3 regions of the Streptomyces sp. NPDC008001 genome follow, and region 1 is predicted to be linked to each of the others. Evidence: predicted binding sites of a transcription regulator. Region 1 holds the regulator's gene; each other region holds the start of a gene.

Region 1 (6,279 bases):
CCGGTCAGCCACCTCCCGAACTCGCGGATCACCGCGAAGATCCGTTCGAGAAGCGGCTTCTTCCGGTGGCGTCCCATGGGCGCCCCCTCCCTACAAGCGCACCCTGCCCGGGGGTGCTCCGGAGGACGCCCACGCCGGGCGCCCTGGGCGAGCGTCCGGTGAGATGTAGCCACGTCCTCGTGGGAGGGGGCGCACTAGGTGCGCCGCGAAATGACAATACCGCTTCCAGGCTGTCGAGTTGGGCCCACGCGTCACCCGTTCAGGCGACCAGGCCCTCCTGCCGCGCGACCATCAGCGTCGAGACACGGTTGTTCGTCCCGAGCTTCCGGTAGATGCGCTCCAGGTGGCGGTTCACCGTGTGGGGCGAGATCGCCAGGCGGCGGGCGATGGCGGCCGCGGTCAGGCCCTCCGCCAGGAGGCCCAGCACCGTCGCCTCGCGGGGTGTGAGGTCGGCGCCTGCGGTGGGGGTGCCCACGCTCCGGAGGCGCTTCATTTCGGCCAGGTGGCTGCCCATGGTCTGGATCACCGGCTGGAGGCGTCTCAGGAAGGCGAGGTCGTGGGAGGCGAAGTCACCGCGGCGGCCCAGGAGGGCGACGCACATCTTGCCGTCCTGGTGGAGGAGCGGCACGCCGACCTGCTGGGTGACGCCGAAGTCGCGGCGCGCCTCCCGGTACCAGGACGTGTTGCGCCAGCCGTCGCAGATGTCGGCGACGTTCACCGGTTCCGTCTCGGTCAGCCCGTACTCCAGCAGGGGGTGCCGCTGTTGGATGCGGCGCTGGACCAGGCCGTCCACGATCCGGCTCAGCGGTTCCGGTGCCCACCCGACGACCCTGCCCGTGCCCTCGGTGACCTGTACGTGCGAGAAGGTCGCCGAGTCGCAGCCCAGTGAGTCCAGCAGTTGCCGGGCCATCACGTGCCAGGCCGCGTCGGCGTCCTCGTTCTCCAGAACCGCGACGACGAGATCGAGCATCTGGCCGTAGTCCCGTGTGCGGAGTTGTGCTGCCATGGCAGAGCCGGCTCCCCCCTCGTGACCCCCGTCATTCCGTCCCTCCGAAGTTCCCCCGTCGTTCCCCCGTGAATCCGGGGCCCGAGCCGCTGGGGCGGCTCGGCCCCGCTCAGGACCAGCGGCCCGTGCGTCCCAGCAGGAGGGCCGTCGCCGCCGTGCCCGCCGTGGAGGTCCGCAGGACGCTCGGCCCCAGGCGGTACGGCTGGGCGCCGGCTTCGGCGAAGGCCGCCAGTTCCTCCGGGGAGACGCCTCCCTCAGGGCCGACGACGAGGACGATGTCGCCCGTGGCGGGCAGCGGCGCCGTGGCGAGGGGCGCGCTGTGGCCCTCCTCGTGGAGGACGGCGGCGAAGGCCGCGTCCGCGAGCAGCGCGGCGACCTGCCGGGTCGTCATCGGCTCGGCGACCGTGGGGAAGCGCAGGCGGCGCGACTGCTTGCCGGCCTCGCGGGCCGTGGCGCGCCACTTGCCGAGGGCCTTCAGGCCGCGGTCGCCCTTCCACTGGGTGATGCAGCGCGAGGCGGCCCAGGGGACGACGGCGTCGACGCCGGTCTCGGTCATCGTCTCGACGGCCAGTTCGCCGCGGTCGCCCTTGGGCAGGGCCTGGACGACGGTGATGCGGGGGTCGGGGAGCGGCTCGGAGCGTACGGACGTCACGGCGACGTCCAGGTGGTCCTTGCCCTCGACGGCGGCCACCGTGCCGAACGCGGCATTGCCCTGACCGTCCGTCAGGCCGATCTCCTCGCCGACCCGGAGGCGGCGGACGGAGACGGCGTGGCGCCCTTCCGGTCCGTCGAGCGGGAAGACCGTACCGGGGAAGACCCCCGTCAGGGCGTCCTCCTCGACCAGGAACACCGGCGCTGTCATGACTTGCTCCCTCGCATGTCGCTCAAAGCCCCCCGGGCTTCCCGCAGTTCGGCCATCAGCACCCCGACCAGTTCCGCGGCGGGCAGCGGCCTGGCCAGGCGGTGGCCCTGGCCCGCCCACAGGTTCATGGCCTGCGGGTCGCCCGCCGCCGCGGCGGCCTTGCGCAGCCCCGCCGTCAGATAGTGGACCTGGGGGTACGCGGCGGGGGCGTACGGGCCGTGCTCGCGGATGAAACGGTTCACCAGCCCGCGGGCCGGGCGGCCCGAGAAGGCTCGCGTCAGCTCCGTACCGGGGAACAGCGGGTCGGTCAGGGCCTGTTTGTGCAGCGCGTGGGCGCCGGATTCCGGACAGGCCAGGAAGGCGGTGCCGAGCTGTGCGGCGCAGGCGCCCGCGGTGAGGACGGCGGCTATCTGCTCGCCACGCATCAGCCCGCCGGCGGCGATCACCGGCAGGTCCACGGCGTCGCGCACCTGGGCGATCAGGGAGAGCAGGCCGAGGCCGGCGCCCGTGCCGTCGGCGTGCGGGTCGTCGTGGTGGGTGCCCTGGTGGCCGCCGGCCTCGGTGCCCTGGGCGCACACCGCGTCCGCGCCGGCGTCGCGGGCGGCCAGCGCCTCGGCGGACGAGGTCACGGTCACGACGGTGAGCGTGCCGGCGGCGCGGAGGGCGGTGACGGCCTCCGGCGAGGGGCAGCCGAAGGTGAAGGAGACGACCGGCACGGGGTCGTCGAGGAGGAGCGCGAGCTTCGCCTCGTAGGCGTCGTCGCAGCCCTGGTCCCAGTCGCCCAGGGGCGTCTCGTACCAGGCGGACTCGCCGGCGAGCTGCTCGGCGTAGACCTCGACGGCGGCCGGGTCGGCGGCGGGGGGCTGCGGCATGAAGAGATTCACACCGAAGGGTGCGGCGGTACGGGCGCGGAGCTGCTTGATCTCCTCGTACATCGCCGCGGGCGTCTTGTAACCAGCTGCCAGGAAGCCGAGGCCGCCCGCGTCGGAGACCGCCGCGGCGAGGGCCGGCCCGGAGGCGCCGCCCGCCATGGGTGCCTGCACGAGCGGATGCCGCCGGCACAGGCCGGCGAGCGCGGAGGCCACCCTGGGTTCGAAAGCCATGACCACATCGTGTCACAGACGGTGTCGGGCGATGACAATCGCCGGACGGGCCCGCTCAGGGCCCGTCCGGCGACGGGATGTTTCAGTGGCCACGAAGGCCTCAGCGCCCGCCGGCCCGGACGCCCCTCAGCAGACCTCAGCGCCCATTGGCCCGGGGCGCCGACCGGACCTCAGCGCCCGTTGAACGCGTCCTTCAGCCGCGAGAACAGCCCCTGCTGCCCCGGCTTGAACTCGCCCATCGGGCGCTCCTCGCCCCGCAGCTTCGCGAGCTGCCGCAGCAGGTCCTCCTGCTGCGGATCCAGCTTGTTGGGGGTGATCACCTCGACGTGCACGATGAGGTCGCCGCGCCCGCCGCCGCGCAGGTGCGTGACGCCGCGCTGGTGCAGCGGGATCGACTGGCCCGACTGCGTGCCGGGCCGGATGTCGATCTCCTCGACGCCGTCCAGGGTCTCCAGCGGCACCTTGGTGCCGAGGGCCGCGGCCGTCATCGGGATGGTGACCGTGCAGTGCAGGTCGTCGCCGCGACGCTGGAAGACCGGGTGCTGCTTCTCGTGGATCTCGACGTAGAGGTCGCCGGCGGGGCCGCCGCCGGGGCCGACCTCGCCCTCGCCCGCGAGCTGGATCCGGGTGCCGTTGTCGACACCGGCCGGGATCTTGACGGTCAGGCTGCGCCGCGAGCGGACGCGGCCGTCGCCGGCGCACTCCGGGCAGGGGGTCGGCACGACCGTGCCGAAGCCCTGGCACTGCGGGCACGGCCGGGAGGTCATGACCTGGCCGAGGAAGGAGCGGGTGACCTGCGAGACCTCACCGCGGCCGCGGCACATGTCGCACGTCTGGGCGGAGGTGCCCGGGGCCGCGCCCTCGCCGCTGCACGTGGTGCAGACGACGGCGGTGTCGACCTGGATCTCCTTGGTGGTCCCGAACGCGGCCTCGTCGAGGGTCACTTCGAGACGGATCATGGCGTCCTGGCCGCGCCGGGTGCGCGAACGCGGGCCGCGCTGCGACGCCTGTCCGAAGAAGGCGTCCATGATGTCGGAGAAGTTGCCGAAGCCCGCGCCGAAACCACCGGCGCCGCCGCCACCGCCGCCGGACGCCGAGAGCGGGTCGCCGCCGAGGTCGTAGACCTGCTTCTTCTGCGGGTCCGAGAGCACCTCGTAGGCGGCGTTGATCTCCTTGAACCGCTCCTGCGTCTTCGGGTCCGGATTGACGTCCGGGTGCAGCTCGCGGGCGAGGCGGCGGAAGGCCTTCTTGATCTCGTCCTGCGAGGCGTCACGCCGTACGCCCAGGACCGCGTAGTAGTCCGTGGCCACTTACGACTCCGCCAGGATCTGTCCGACGTAACGTGCCACTGCGCGTACCGCTCCCATCGTTCCGGGGTAGTCCATGCGGGTCGGTCCGACCACGCCGAGTTTGGCGACTGCCTCGTCGCCCGAACCGTAGCCGACGGCGACGACCGATGTGGAGTTCAGTCCCTCGTGAGCGTTCTCATGGCCGATGCGGACCGTCATCCCGGAGTCCTTGGCCTCGCCCAGCAGCTTCAGCAGCACGACCTGCTCCTCCAGCGCCTCCAGCACGGGCCGGATGGTCAGGGGGAAGTCGTGCCCGAAACGGGTGAGGTTGGCGGTGCCGCCGATCATCAGCCGCTCCTCGGTCTCCTCGACGAGCGTCTCCAGGAGGGTGGCGAGCACCGTAGAAACGGTTCCGCGGTCCTCCTGCTCGAAGGAGTCGGCGAGATCCGAGACGAGCTGCGGCACGTCCGCGAACCGACGGCCCACGACGCGGCTGTTGAGCCGGGCGCGGAGGTCCGCCAGGGAGTTCTCCCCGATCGGGGCCGGGCAGTCGATCATGCGCTGCTCGACCCGTCCGGTGTCGGTGATCAGGACGAGCATGACACGGGCCGGCGCGAGCGAGAGCAGCTCCACGTGGCGCACCGTCGAACGGGTCAGCGACGGATACTGCACCACCGCGACCTGCCGGGTCAGCTGCGCCAGCAGGCGGACCGTGCGCCCCACGACGTCGTCCAGATCGACGGCGCCGTCCAGGAAGTTCTGGATGGCGCGCCGTTCGGGGGACGAGAGGGGCTTGACGCCCGCGAGCCGGTCGACGAAGAGCCGGTAGCCCTTGTCGGTCGGGATGCGGCCGGCGCTGGTGTGCGGCTGGGCGATGAAGCCCTCCTCCTCCAGCGCGGCCATGTCATTGCGCACCGTGGCCGGGGACACGCCCAGGCGGTGCCGCTCGGTGAGGGCCTTGGAGCCTACGGGCTCCTCGGTGCCCACATAGTCCTGGACGATGGCGCGCAACACCTCGAGCCTGCGTTCGCTCAGCATCGCGCGCACCTCCAAGTCCAGACCGTCTTACGGGGCCGTTCCTGGCACTCAGTGGTGGCGAGTGCCAAAGCCCTCCAGCCAGTGTACGGCCGTGCACCACAGGCAGGGCAAGAGCCGTCCTCGCCGCGTGCCCGCAGGCCTGGGCACGCACGGCCGGACGGGCAACCGTACCGCGCTCCCGCTAGCGTCCTGGTCATGGACAGCGGTCAGCAAGGCCAGGGGGCGGAAGCACGGTGGGAACGGCTCGCGCCGGGGGTCGCGCGCCGCCGTATGCCTGCGTGGGACGCCACAGCAGGAGTGATCGTCGGCAGTACGGGTGTGCTGCTCGTGGACACCGGGGCGACGGTTGCGGAGGGGGCGGAGCTCGGGCACGAGGTGCGCGAGCTGTTCGACCGCAGAGTGACGCATATCGCTCTCACGCACCCGCACTTCGACCACGTGTTCGGCACGGCGGCGTTCCTGCACGCGGAGGTGTACGCGGCCGTGGGCGCCGCCGAGCTGATGCGGCACGACGCGGAGGAGCTGCGGCGGGACGCCGTGCGGAACGGGCTCCCGGCCGGGGCCGCGGACGAGGCCGCCGCGGCCCTCGTGCTGCCGCACCACCCCGTCAGCGGCGAGCTGACGCTGGACCTGGGCGGCGGCCGGGAGGTGCTGCTGGCCAACATCGGGCCCGCCCACACCGCGCACGACCTGGCGGTCTTCGTCCCGGGGCGGGGCGGCGCCCCCGAGATCGTCTTCTGCGGGGACGTGGTGGAGGAGTCCGGCGAGCCCCAGGCCGGCCCGGACGCCCTCCCCCGGCGGTGGCCCGCGGCGCTGGACCGGCTGCTGGAGCTGGGCGGCGAGGACGCGCTGTACGTGCCGGGGCACGGGGCGGTGGTGGACGCGGCGTTCGTACGGGCGCAGCGGGACGCCTTGGCCGCGCGCTTCGGTGTGTCGTGAGCCCGCGCGCCACGGGAAGAATGATCTCCATGCGCAGCAGAC
Region 2 (6,279 bases), on a different contig from region 1:
CAGACGCCACCGGCGAGCTTGGCGAGGCGCTCCTGGAGCTTCTCGCGGTCCCAGTCCGAGTCCGTGGACTCGATCTCGGCCTTGATCTGGGCGACGCGGCCCTCGACGTCGGCGGAGTTGCCACCGCCGTCGACGATGGTGGTGTCGTCCTTGGTGATGGTCACGCGGCGGGCGGAGCCCAGCACGTCCAGGCCGACCTGGTCGAGCTTGAGGCCGACCTCCTCGGCGACGACGGTGCCGCCGGTCAGGGTGGCCATGTCGCCCAGCATCGCCTTGCGGCGGTCGCCGAAGCCCGGGGCCTTGACGGCCACGGCGTTGAACGTGCCGCGGATCTTGTTGACGACGAGCGTGGAGAGGGCCTCGCCCTCGACGTCCTCGGCGATGATCAGCAGCGGCTTGGAGGAGCCGCCCTGGATGATCTTCTCCAGCAGGGGCAGCAGGTCCTGGATCGAGGAGATCTTGCCCTGGTGGATGAGGATGTACGGGTCCTCGAGGACGGCCTCCATGCGCTCCTGGTCGGTGACCATGTAGGGCGACAGGTAACCCTTGTCGAAGGCCATGCCCTCGGTGAAGTCCAGCTCCAGGCCGAAGGTGTTGGACTCCTCGACGGTGATGACACCGTCCTTGCCGACCTTGTCCATCGCCTCGGCGATGAGCTCGCCGACCTGCTTGTCCTGGGCGGACAGGGCGGCGACGGCGGCGATGTCGGCCTTGTCGTCGATCGGGCGGGCGGTCGCGAGCAGCTCGTCGGAGACGGCCTTGACCGCGGCGTCGATGCCCTTCTTCAGGGCGGCCGGGGAAGCACCCGCGGCGACGTTGCGCAGACCCTCGCGGACCAGCGCCTGGGCCAGGACGGTCGCGGTGGTGGTGCCGTCACCCGCGATGTCGTTGGTCTTGGTCGCCACCTCCTTGACGAGCTGGGCGCCCAGGTTCTCGTACGGGTCCTCGATCTCGACCTCACGGGCGATGGTGACGCCGTCGTTGGTGATGGTCGGGGCACCGAACTTCTTGTCGATGACGACGTTGCGGCCCTTGGGGCCGATCGTCACCTTGACCGTGTCGGCCAGCTTGTTGACACCGCGCTCAAGGGCGCGACGGGCGTCCTCGTCGAACTTCAGGATCTTCGCCATGGGTGCTTCAAGTCCTCTCAAACGAACTGCGCCCCGGCGCCCGGTTGTCCGGACGGTTGTCTCGGAAACGGGGACCAGGGGCGCAGATCACATCAAACGGGGTGAATTACTTCTCGATGATCGCGAGCACGTCGCGAGCCGAGAGGACGAGGTACTCGTCACCGTTGTACTTCACCTCGGTGCCGCCGTACTTGCTGTACAGCACGACATCGCCGACCTGGACGTCGAGCGGAAGGCGGTTGCCGTCCTCGAAGCGGCCCGGACCCACGGCCAGGACGACGCCCTCCTGGGGCTTCTCCTTGGCGGTGTCCGGAATGACCAGGCCGGAGGCCGTGGTCTGCTCGGCGTCGAGCGGCTGGACCACGATGCGGTCCTCGAGCGGCTTGATGGCAACCTTGGAGCTGGCGGTCGTCACGATCCGACCTCCCCCTTCGGAGATTCACGGGGTTATCTGTCTGAGGTGGCGACCAGGAGGATCCGTCGTCGCGGGTGCCGGATTCTGCCCGTCGCTGTGTTTGGCACTCCCTGGTGGAGAGTGCCAACGGAGCCGAGACTATGACGCGGTTAGCACTCGGTCAAGCGGAGTGCCAATTCGCGGTGCGGCGAGCCATCACTACCCCGCGCCGGGCGTGCTCAGACGTGCCCCTTTCCCGGACCTGGCTCTCGTTCAGACGTAGTCCTCCAGGCGCGCCACCGTGAACCCCTGCCGCTCGATGCTGCGCAGCATGTTGACGACCATCTGCGTCATGGTCGTGCCCTTGAGCTCCTGGGGGCCGCGGAAGTGGGCGAGGACGATGTCGCCGGGGCGCAGCTTGTCGCCCTCGGCGTAGCGCATGTCGTTGATCTGCATCGTCGCCTCCCACAGCACGACCGCCTTGACCCCGCAGCCGCCGGCCGCGGCGAGGGTGGCGTCGTTGTAGTTGCCGTAGGGCGGGCGGAACAGCGGCGGCTTGCTGCCGTACCGCTTCTCCAGAACGTCCTGCTGCCCGCAGATCTCGCGGCGCTGGGCGTCGGCGGAGAGCGTGCGGAGGTTGGGGTGGGAGAGGGTGTGGTTCTGGATGCCGTTGCGGTTGCCCTCGCCCCGCAGCTGCTCGAAGTAGCCGTAGCCGCGGCCCGCGCGGGCGATGTCGTCCGTGAGGAACATCGTGAAGGGCAGCTTCAGGTCGCCGGCCATCTTCACGAACTCCGGATCCTTCTCCGCACCGTCGTCGAAGGTCAGGAAGACGACCTTGTCGCTGGTGGGCACGTGCCGGACGATCTTGGGCGGGGCGCCGGGCTTCACTCCGTCGGTCAGCTTGGCGGCCGGCGGGGCTGGAGGTGCGGCCAGGGGCTTGCCGAGGCCCCAGCGGCGGTAGGCGGCGGCGTCCGGGGCGGCGGAGGCCGAGGGCGAAGCCGCCGTGCCCGTACGCGGAGCGGAGGACGCGGGCGCGGGCCCCTTGCCGCCGCCGGAGGAGCCGGAGCAGCCGCTGAGGAGCAGCGCCAGCAGGAGCGCGGTGGCGGCGGCCGCACGGAGGGATATCGGACCGGATGCGGGGCCGGATGCGGGACCGGATATAGGGGAGCTCACACCTCCGATTGTTGTGCATGCGTTCGATCACGGCAGAAGGGGCGGCGGGCCGCAGTGCCACGGCAGAAGGGGCAGCGGGCCGGAGGGCTGGGCGAGAATGACCGGGTGCCCGCACCGAACGCCTCCGTCACCGCCTTCACCGCCCTCCTCACGGAGGAGGGCCGGACCCTGCTCGCCGAGCTGCGCGACCACGACCCCGCCCGGGAGCTCGCCACGGCGACCCGGCTGCGCCGTGACCACCCCGCCGAGCTCGTCTCGGCCGCGCTCGGCATGGCCCGGCTGCGGCAGCGTGCGGTGGCGAAGTTCGGGGCGGAGGACGCGTACCGGATGTTCTTCACGCCGAACGGCGTCGAGCAGTCCACCCGGCGCTCGGTGGCGGAGTACCGGGCCGCCCGCTTCGCCGCGCTCGGCGTCCGCTCCGTGGCCGACCTGTGCTGCGGCATCGGTGGCGACGCGATCGCGCTGGCGCGCCTGGGCATCCGCGTCCTGGCGGTCGACCGCGACCCGCTGACCTGCGAGGTCGCGCGGGCCAACGCGGAGGCCCTGGGCCTGGCGGAGCTGATCGAGGTGCGCTGCGCGGACGTGGCGGAGGTGGACACCTCGGGCTGCGACGCGGTGTTCGCCGACCCGGCGCGGCGGGGCGGCCGCGGCCGCATCTTCGACCCCGAGGCCTACTCGCCGCCCTTGTCGTGGGCGATCGAGGCGGCCCGCAAGGCCCCTCTCGCGGCGCTCAAGATCGCCCCCGGGGTGCCTCACGAGGCGGTCCCGGACGACGCGGAGGCCGAGTGGATCTCGGACGGGGGCGATGTGAAGGAGGCCGTGCTCTGGTTCGGCACGGCGCCGGGCGCGCGCCGGGCGACGCTGCTGCCGGGCGGGCACTCGCTGGTGGGCGCGGGGCTGCCGGATCCGGCGGTACGGCCGGTGGGGCGGTATCTGTACGAGCCGGACGGCGCGGTGATCCGCGCGCACCTGGTGGCGGACGTGGCGGCCGCGCTCGGCGACGGCGGGCTGATCGACGAGACGATCGCGTACGTGACGAGCGACGAGCTGCGGGCGACGGACTACGCGTCGGCGTACGAGATCACGGACGTCCTGCCGTTCAACCTGAAGAAGCTCAAGGCCGTGGTGCGCGAGCGCGGCATCGGCGTCGCCGTCATCAAGAAGCGGGGCTCCGCGGTGGAGCCGGAGGACCTCCGCAAGAAGCTGAAGCTCGCCGGGCCGAACTCCTGCGTGATCGTGCTGACCCGGGCGGCCGGGGCGCCGGTGATGCTGCTGGGGCACGCGGCCCGCGCGTAGCCCGGCATGAGCGCCGGAGCGGCCTGTTGCTCCTACGCTCGCCCCATGACCGAGAACGAGATCAAGCTCAAGGCCATCGCCGCGCTCACGGCCCTGCGCGGCGGCGTGGGGACGGACTACGTGTCGTCCCTGCTCGGCGAGGTGATCCCCGGCGAGTTCACGGTGCCGGTCGGCGCGGAGGCGAGGGAGGTCGGGCTCGCGGTGCTGAACCAGCTGTCCGAGCCGATGAGCGCGCTGATCAGCGGCCTGATGCTGGCCTTCGAGGCGGTCGCGGACGCCTACGACGAGACGACGCCGGATGCGCCGACGGAGGAGATCCTGCAGACGCTGGCCCTGGCGCTGGCGCGCGACGCCGACTGACGCATCCGGCCGGCCGGGGCGCGAATCCGGCTGACACCGGCAACCGGTCGTATTTACCGGCAAATCGGGGATGCGGTCGCCGGTGCGACGCTACGGTGCGGGGGATCGGGCACGGGGCGACGAGGGGTGGGCGGATGTTGAGCGAGTCGCTGGTGGCGGTGGCCGCCGCGGGGGGCGCCGCGGTCGTGCAGGCCGCGGGCACGGACGCGTGGACCGGGCTGCGCGAGCGGGTCGCGCGGTGGGCGGGACGGGGCGACGAGGCGCGCGAGCTGAGGGAGCTGGAGCGGCTCGACCGCACGGCGGGCGTGCTGGCCGCCGCGGCGGATTCCGGTTCCTGCGACGCCGCACGGATACGGGACCGCCAGGAGGGTGCCTGGCAGAACCGTTTCGAGTCGCTGCTGGAAGCGCTCCCGGAGGAGGAGCGGGACCCGGTGGCGGAGGAGTTGCAGGCCCTGGTCGAGGAGTGCGGGGCGCCGGCGCCGACGGCAGCCGGCGCTCAGGGGGCGGGCGACGGCTTCCGGGGGCCGACGGCGCTCCAGGGGAGCGAGGTCGTGGGGTGAGGCCCGGAGACAAGCAGAGACGAGGGGCTCACGCCAGGTCCGTCAGGTCCTCCGCGTAGAAGGTGGTCAGGGGCTGGGGGCCCACGTACTGCTGGCAGTTGCACTGCCTCAGCTCGTACGCCGTGGGCTTCTTCTCCGCGTCCCAGGCGACCGGGGTCTCCGCCGACTCATGGCACTTGCCCTGCTTGTCGTGCTTGGCCAGGTGGTGCGAGCAGCCGCATATCGGCTGGGGCGGCTTCGCCGCCGCCTCCAGCGCCGCGCGTTCCGCGCGCTCCGTCTCCAGGAGCTCCAGCTTGCGCTCGTGGCGGGTGCGCAGGGCCGTGCGGGCCGTGTCGGCGACCTTGGTGAAGCCGCCGACGCCGAAGAAGATCAGCACCCACCAGAACCAGTCCATGTCCGGCCTCCCCGTCACGCCCGCCCGGAACTCCAGGATAGGAGCCGGCGCCGGTGGGCGAGCGGGGTGGCCATTCCGTAGGCGCCCACTGCCGCCAGAGGGGCCGTCAGGCCCCACGCGTAGGCCAGGCCCGAGCCGTCCTTCGGGGCGTGCGTCGCCGTCAGCAGCCCGGCGACGGTGGTGCCGCCGATCGCCAGCGCTGCCGCGCACGGCACCAGGGACATCAGCAGCCAGAACCACACGGCGCCGTTCGCCCGGAGGGCCGCTCGGAGGGCGGGGTCTGCGGGGGCGCCGCGGTCCAGGGCCGCCCACAGGCGCAGCCGCAGCCTCGCCTCCCGGGCCGTCCGGAGGCCGGAGCGGATGCCCAGGAGCGACGGGATCACGGCGCCCGCCGCCAGGATCAGGAACGCCGCCGCGTAGACGTAGGAGATCCCGCCCTCGGCCAGGGACTGCAGGCCGAGGACGGTGAACGTCCAGCCCAGCATGAACACGCCCGTCAGCAGCCAGGCGAGCAGCAGGCGGCCCGGGGACAGCGTCTTGCGCACCAGGACGTCCAGGGCCATGGCCCGGTCCGCCAGCATGCTTCCCCGGTCCGGCCACGTGCTCAGGTGGACCGGCGGCGGGGGTGGAGGCAGCTTCACGATTCGTAGAGGTTCTTCTTGCTCAGCTCGTGGACGTGGTCGTGGTCATGGGTGTGGCCGTGGCCGTGGCCACCGCCGTGACCGTGGCCGTGCCCGTGCTCCGCTTCCTCCGCCGGTGCGGCCGGCACGTGCGGCTCGGTCACCGGCAGCGAGCTGTCCGCCGACAGCTCCCACGAGGACGCCGCCCTGCCCCGCGCCACCATCTCCGCGCCCAGGGCCGCCACCATCGCGCCGTTGTCCGTGCACAGCTTCGGCCGCGGCACGCGCAGCGTGATGCCCGCGTCCTCGCAGCGGCGCTCGGCCATGGCCCGCAGGCGGGTGTTGGCGGCCA
Region 3 (6,279 bases), on a different contig from region 1:
AATTCCGGCCATCGGCGGCCGCTCCTCGGTGTCCACCGCGTACGTCCGCGGAACGAAACCTTCCGGAGTCCGTTCGAACTGGGTGAGCGCAGGTCGCACCAGGTGCCCGCGGGCCAGCCGGAGCTGTGCCGTGCGGTAGATCGCGGCGGCCATCCGGCCGAGCGCCTGCCCGTCCTGGTGGCGGTGCTTGCGCACGCCCACGTCCACCTGGGCCAGCGCGTCCAGCCCCACCGTGTGCAGCGCGTCCACCAGAAGGCCCAGCTCCACGCCGTAGCCCACGGGGAACGGCAGCCGCTCCAGCAGGGACCGGCGGGCCGCGTACTCGCCGCCCAGCGGCTGCACGAAACCGGCCAGCTGCGGCCAGTGCAGGTTCAGCAGCGGGCGCGCCACGAGCTCGGTCACCCGGCCGCCCTGCCCGGCGGACCCGGCGGAGCCGGGCGGACCGAACTCCGGGCCGAGCGGGCGGTCGTACATCGCCTTGACGAACTGCACGCCCGGATCGGTCAGCAGCGGGCCCACGATCCCCGACACGAAGTCCGCCGAGAACTCGCGCAGGTCGGCGTCCACGAAACAGACGACGTCACCGGACGTCACCAGCAGGGAGCGCCACAGCACCTCGCCCTTGCCCGGCAGCGCAGGCAGCCCCGGCAGCACCTCGTCCCGGTGCACCACGCGCGCCCCGGCCTCCGCCGCGGCCTCGGCCGTGCGGTCCGTGGAGCCCGAGTCGATCACCACCAGCTCGTCCACCAGCGGCACCGCGTCCGACATCAGCTCGCGGCGGATCACCTCCACGATGGCGCCGACCGTCGGCTCCTCGTTCAGCGCCGGCAGGACCACGCTCACCGTGGTGCCGGACTCCCGTTTGGCGGCCAGAAGCACGTCGAGCGGACGATCAGCAGCGGACCAGGACCGCTCGGCCAGCCAGCGCTCCACCTCTTCCAGCACGTGTACGACTCCTCGTTGCGGTGACGTTGTGACGCATCTCGCGGTGCGGACGGCCCTCTCAACGGGCCGTCGCTTCCGTTACAGTCTTGAACAACGCGGACCGCCGTCCTATGTCGGGGTCGCGCGTGCCACAAACGCCTGGGCCCCGCCCAGCGCCATACCGCTCATCCAGAGGGGCAGAGGGACACGGCCCGTTGAAGCCCCGGCAACCCTCCAGCCGGTCTCCCCGTTTTCACGCGGCGAGGCTCCCGGCGGGGAAGGTGCCAAATCCGTCTCGTGGCGACGTACGCCGCGAGGAAGATGAGGAGAAAGGGCCTCGCCTCCATGGCTGTGCAGTCTGTTGAACCCTCTACCACTTCTGTGGACCTCGGACCCGCCGCGGCACTCTCCTGCCGCGAGTGCGGAGAGCGCTTCGACCTCGGTCCCGTCTTCGCCTGCGCCCTCTGCTTCGGCCCGCTCGAAGTCGCCTACGAACTGCCCGCCGGCGACCCCGAGGCGCTGAGGAAGCGGATCGAGGCCGGCCCGGCGAACATCTGGCGCTACGCCCCGCTGCTGCCCGTCCCCGCCGACGTGGCGGACAAGCCCAGCCTCAACCCCGGCTTCACCAAGCTCGTCGAGGCCGGCAACCTCGCCCGCGAACTGGGCGTGACCGGTGGCCTGCACGTCAAGGACGACTCCGGCAACCCCACGCACTCCTTCAAGGACCGGGTCGTCGCCATCGCCGTCGAGGCAGCCCGCGCCTTCGGGTTCACGACGCTGTCCTGCTCGTCGACCGGCAACCTCGCCGGGGCGGTCGGGGCGGCGGCCGCCCGGGCCGGGTTCAAGTCGTGCGTGTTCATCCCGCACGACCTGGAGGCCGGGAAGGTCGTCATGGCCGCGGTGTACGGCGGCGACCTCGTCGGCATCGAAGGCACGTACGACGACGTCAACCGCTTCTGCAGCGAGCTGATCGGCGACCCGCTGGGCGAGGGCTGGGGCTTCGTCAACGTCAACCTCCGCCCGTACTACGGCGAGGGCTCGAAGACGCTGGCCTACGAGATCTGCGAGCAGCTGGGATGGCGGCTGCCGGACCAGATCGTGGTGCCGATCGCCTCGGGGTCCCAGCTCACGAAGATCGACAAGGGGCTGAAGGAGCTCATCGCGCTCGGCCTCGTCGAGGACCGGCCCTACAAGATCTTCGGCGCCCAGGCCGAGGGGTGCTCGCCGGTCTCGCGCGCCTTCAAGGACGGGCACGATGTGGTGCGGCCCGTGAAGCCGGACACGATCGCGAAGTCGCTCGCCATCGGCAACCCCGCCGACGGCCCGTACGTGCTGGACATCGCGCGACGGACGGGCGGCGTGGTGGAGGACGTCACCGACGAGCAGATCGTGGAGGCGATCCGGCTGCTCGCCCGCACCGAGGGGATCTTCGCGGAGACGGCGGGCGGGGTGACCGTGGGCGTCACGAAGAAGCTCATCGAGGCCGGGGTGCTCGATCCGTCCCTGACCACGGTGGTGCTGAACACCGGGGACGGGCTGAAGACGCTCGACGCGGTCGATGCGGGGCCGTCCGCCACGATCCGGCCGTCGCTGGAGGCGTTCCGCGCCGCCGGGCTGTCCGTCCGCTGACGTCAGCCGTTCACGACTCCTCGTTCCTCCGCACCCGAAGGTGAGTTCACCCATGAGCGTTACCGTTCGCATCCCCACCATCCTGCGCACCTACACCGGCGGCAAGGCCGAGGTCACCGCCGAGGGCGGGACCCTCTCCGAGGTCATCGCCGATCTTGAGAAGAACCACACGGGGATCGCCGCCCGGGTCCTCGACGACGGCGGCAAGCTGCGCCGGTTCGTGAACGTCTACGTCAACGACGACGACGTCCGCTTCGAGCAGGGGCTGCAGACGCCCACCCCGGACGGCTCCGCCGTCTCCGTCATCCCCGCCGTCGCCGGCGGCTGAGGTTTTCGCAGCCTTCCTCCGTTATTGCCGCACGGCGCCCTCCGGATCGCCCCGTCCGTAAAGCGGACGGGGCGATTCCGGCTGTTGAGCGCGATACAGTTGTGGCGATCCCCGCCCGGCGTCAGTGCCGAACGCATATGAGAACCCGTCAAGTTGTGCGCGAAGTGTGTGCACGAAATGCCGGGTTGGTTGTGTTTTTCCCGGCCCGACTTGCCCTGGAATACCCGCAGTTCGGGCGTTTTCCTCGATCGGCCACGCCCGGATTTCTCGTCCGAGTGACCTGTTGCAGACGGCATCCGTGCAGATACATTCAGCCGCGGTCGACGCGTTCCGGCGCACACCCACTGGGCTGCCAGGGGTGAGGTCTGACCCGGGTCCGCGAAGTGCGGTCCTGCGCAAGGGCCAGTAATAGGGGAGTTAGGCATGGCTCAGGGCACCGTCAAGTGGTTCAACGCGGAGAAGGGCTACGGCTTCATCGCGGTCGACGGTGGTGCGGATGTATTCGTCCACTACAGCGCGATCCAGATGGACGGTTACCGCACCCTCGAGGAGGGTCAGCGGGTCGAGTTCGAGATCTCGCAGGGCCAGAAGGGGCCGCAGGCGGACATGGTGAAGCTGCAGCAGGTCTGACGCGGCGCATCGACCACCGGCTCGCTCGGTTTGCGGAGGGGTCCGCACCTCACGGGGTGCGGGCCCCTCACGCGTGTGCGTGTGCGGGACGCGCGGGGTGGGTACGGCTGCCTGGGGCCCCGCTCGGGCTCCTCGTGGGCGTGACGGTCCCCCAAGGCGCTTGCACTCTCCCTGGCCGAGTGCTAATCATTGGGCTTAGCACTCTCCGAGTGAGAGTGACAGATTTGGACCGTCGGTGAGGTCCGCGAGCCAGGCGGGGCAAGGAACCGCAGGGTGCGCAGGCCGTCCGTCGCGGGCGCCAGTGCGGTCCGGAGCAGTCTCCACCCCGTCCTGGGAGGACCACTTCACATGGCCAAGATCATCGCGTTCGACGAGGAGGCACGGCGCGGTCTCGAGCGCGGGATGAACCAGCTCGCCGACGCCGTCAAGGTCACCCTCGGCCCCAAGGGCCGCAACGTCGTCCTCGAGAAGAAGTGGGGCGCCCCCACGATCACCAACGATGGTGTCTCCATCGCCAAGGAGATCGAGCTCGAGGACCCGTACGAGAAGATCGGCGCCGAGCTGGTCAAGGAGGTCGCGAAGAAGACGGACGACGTCGCCGGTGACGGCACGACGACCGCGACCGTCCTGGCCCAGGCCCTGGTCCGCGAGGGCCTGCGCAACGTCGCCGCGGGTGCCAACCCGATGGCGCTGAAGCGCGGCATCGAGAAGGCCGTCGAGGCCGTCTCGGGCGCCCTGCTCGAGCAGGCCAAGGACGTGGAGACCAAGGAGCAGATCGCCTCCACCGCCTCCATCTCCGCCGCCGACACGCAGATCGGCGAGCTGATCGCCGAGGCGATGGACAAGGTCGGCAAGGAAGGCGTCATCACGGTCGAGGAGTCCCAGACCTTCGGTCTGGAGCTCGAGCTCACCGAGGGCATGCGCTTCGACAAGGGCTACATCTCGGCGTACTTCGCCACCGACATGGAGCGTATGGAGGCGTCCCTGGACGACCCGTACATCCTGATCGTCAACTCGAAGGTCAGCTCGGTCAAGGACCTGCTGCCGCTCCTCGAGAAGGTCATGCAGTCCGGCAAGCCGCTGCTGATCATCGCCGAGGACGTCGAGGGCGAGGCCCTGTCGACCCTGGTCGTCAACAAGATCCGCGGCACCTTCAAGTCCGTCGCCGTCAAGGCCCCGGGCTTCGGCGACCGCCGCAAGGCCATGCTGGGCGACATCGCCATCCTCACCGGCGGCACGGTCATCTCCGAGGAGGTCGGCCTCAAGCTGGAGAACGCCGGTCTCGACCTGCTCGGCCGCGCCCGCAAGGTCGTCATCACCAAGGACGAGACGACCATCGTCGACGGTGCCGGTGACAGCGAGCAGGTCCAGGGCCGCGTCAACCAGATCCGCGCCGAGATCGAGAACAGCGACTCCGACTACGACCGCGAGAAGCTGCAGGAGCGCCTGGCGAAGCTGGCCGGCGGCGTGGCCGTCATCAAGGCCGGTGCCGCGACCGAGGTCGAGCTCAAGGAGCGCAAGCACCGCATCGAGGACGCCGTTCGCAACGCGAAGGCGGCCGTCGAGGAGGGCATCGTCGCCGGTGGTGGCGTGGCCCTGCTGCAGGCCTCCCAGGTGTTCGAGAAGCTGGAGCTCGAGGGCGACGAGGCCACCGGTGCCAACGCCGTCAAGCTGGCCCTGGAGGCCCCGCTCAAGCAGATCGCCGTCAACGGTGGTCTCGAGGGCGGCGTCGTCGTGGAGAAGGTCCGCAACCTGACCGTCGGCCACGGCCTCAACGCCGCCACGGGCGAGTACGTCGACATGATCGCCGAGGGCATCATCGACCCGGCGAAGGTCACCCGCTCCGCCCTGCAGAACGCCGCGTCCATCGCCGCGCTCTTCCTCACCACCGAGGCCGTCATCGCCGACAAGCCGGAGAAGGCCGCTGCGGCCGCTCCGGGCGGCATGCCGGGCGGGGACATGGACTTCTGATCCGTTCCGGATCATCGTCCTGAAGCATTCCGAGGGCGGCACCCCCAGGTTCTGGGGGTGCCGCCCTCGGGCGTTATCCCCTGTCCGCGTTCAGCTCCGCCAGCGACCGGCGGCTCAGGCCGAACGCGTACGTGGCCACGAAGCCCGCCGCGTAGCCGATCAGCAGTCCCGCCCCGTAGACCGTCGTCGTCGTGGCCAGGCCGCGGCTGCCCTTGAGGAGGGGGAGGAGGGCCCAGCCCGAGGGGCCGATCGCGGTCGAGCCGACCCTGTCGCCCAGCTGACCCAGCAGGCCGACGAAGCCGCCGCCGAACGCGCCGCCGACGCAGGCCGTGACGAACGGGCGGCCCAGGGGGAGCGAAACGCCGTAGATCAGGGGCTCGCCGATGCCCAGCAGGGCCGCCGGGAGGGCGGAGCGGATCGTTTCGCGCACCGAGCCGTTGCGCGGGAGGCGGACGTAGAGCGCGAGGGCCGCGCCCACCTGCCCCGCGCCCGCCATGGCGAGGATCGGCAGGAGGACCGTGTAGCCCTGCTGCTGGATGAGCGTCGTGTGGATGGGGATGAGGGCCTGGTGCAGGCCCAGCATCACCAGCGGCAGGAACAGCCCGCCCAGGACGAAGCCCGCCGCCGCACCGCCGTGGGCGAGCAGCCAGTCCGCGAAGCGGCCGATGGCCGTCGCGACCTGTCCGGCCGCGTACATCAGCCCGTACAGCGTGGCCAGCCCGGCCACCAGGACCGTCACCGCCGGCGTGACCAGGACGTCCAGGGCTTCCGGGACCCGGCTCCGGCACTGGCGTTCG

The links. Region 1 encodes HrcA, which represses chaperone genes, less so after heat shock. Its sites were predicted from a motif close to TTNGCACTCNGNNNNNCNGAGTGCNAA; they were not measured.
Region 2: a site for HrcA is predicted at 1,695-1,721, ahead of groES (co-chaperone GroES). Genes of this name have one in related genera too.
Region 3: a site for HrcA is predicted at 3,671-3,697, ahead of groL (chaperonin GroEL). Genes of this name have one in related genera too.

The regions. Positions count from the first base shown of each region.
Region 1 covers NZ_JBIBIZ010000009.1:351,368-357,646, reverse strand. Annotated here, with positions in the region: gene ACFZCD_RS25365 (response regulator transcription factor) at 260-1,006, opposite strand; gene ACFZCD_RS25360 (16S rRNA (uracil(1498)-N(3))-methyltransferase) at 1,116-1,868, opposite strand; gene ACFZCD_RS25355 (nitronate monooxygenase) at 1,865-2,971, opposite strand; gene dnaJ (molecular chaperone DnaJ) at 3,142-4,281, opposite strand; gene hrcA (heat-inducible transcriptional repressor HrcA) at 4,282-5,298, opposite strand; gene ACFZCD_RS25340 (MBL fold metallo-hydrolase) at 5,494-6,237, shown strand; gene ACFZCD_RS25335 (DUF3097 domain-containing protein) at 6,267-6,279, shown strand, end outside.
Region 2 covers NZ_JBIBIZ010000011.1:75,281-81,559, reverse strand. Annotated here, with positions in the region: gene groL (chaperonin GroEL) at 1-1,130, opposite strand, end outside; gene groES (co-chaperone GroES) at 1,237-1,545, opposite strand; gene ACFZCD_RS28640 (polysaccharide deacetylase family protein) at 1,798-2,697, opposite strand; gene ACFZCD_RS28635 (methyltransferase domain-containing protein) at 2,803-3,993, shown strand; gene ACFZCD_RS28630 (hypothetical protein) at 4,039-4,353, shown strand; gene ACFZCD_RS28625 (hypothetical protein) at 4,488-4,913, shown strand; gene ACFZCD_RS28620 (hypothetical protein) at 4,942-5,307, opposite strand; gene ACFZCD_RS28615 (hypothetical protein) at 5,322-5,948, opposite strand; gene tsaD (tRNA (adenosine(37)-N6)-threonylcarbamoyltransferase complex transferase subunit TsaD) at 5,945-6,279, opposite strand, start outside.
Region 3 covers NZ_JBIBIZ010000006.1:394,114-400,392, reverse strand. Annotated here, with positions in the region: gene ACFZCD_RS18415 (glucosyl-3-phosphoglycerate synthase) at 1-945, opposite strand, end outside; SAM riboswitch class I at 1,107-1,252, shown strand; gene thrC (threonine synthase) at 1,270-2,553, shown strand; gene ACFZCD_RS18405 (MoaD/ThiS family protein) at 2,606-2,881, shown strand; gene ACFZCD_RS18400 (cold-shock protein) at 3,305-3,511, shown strand; gene groL (chaperonin GroEL) at 3,860-5,482, shown strand; gene ACFZCD_RS18390 (PTS transporter subunit EIIC) at 5,556-6,279, opposite strand, start outside.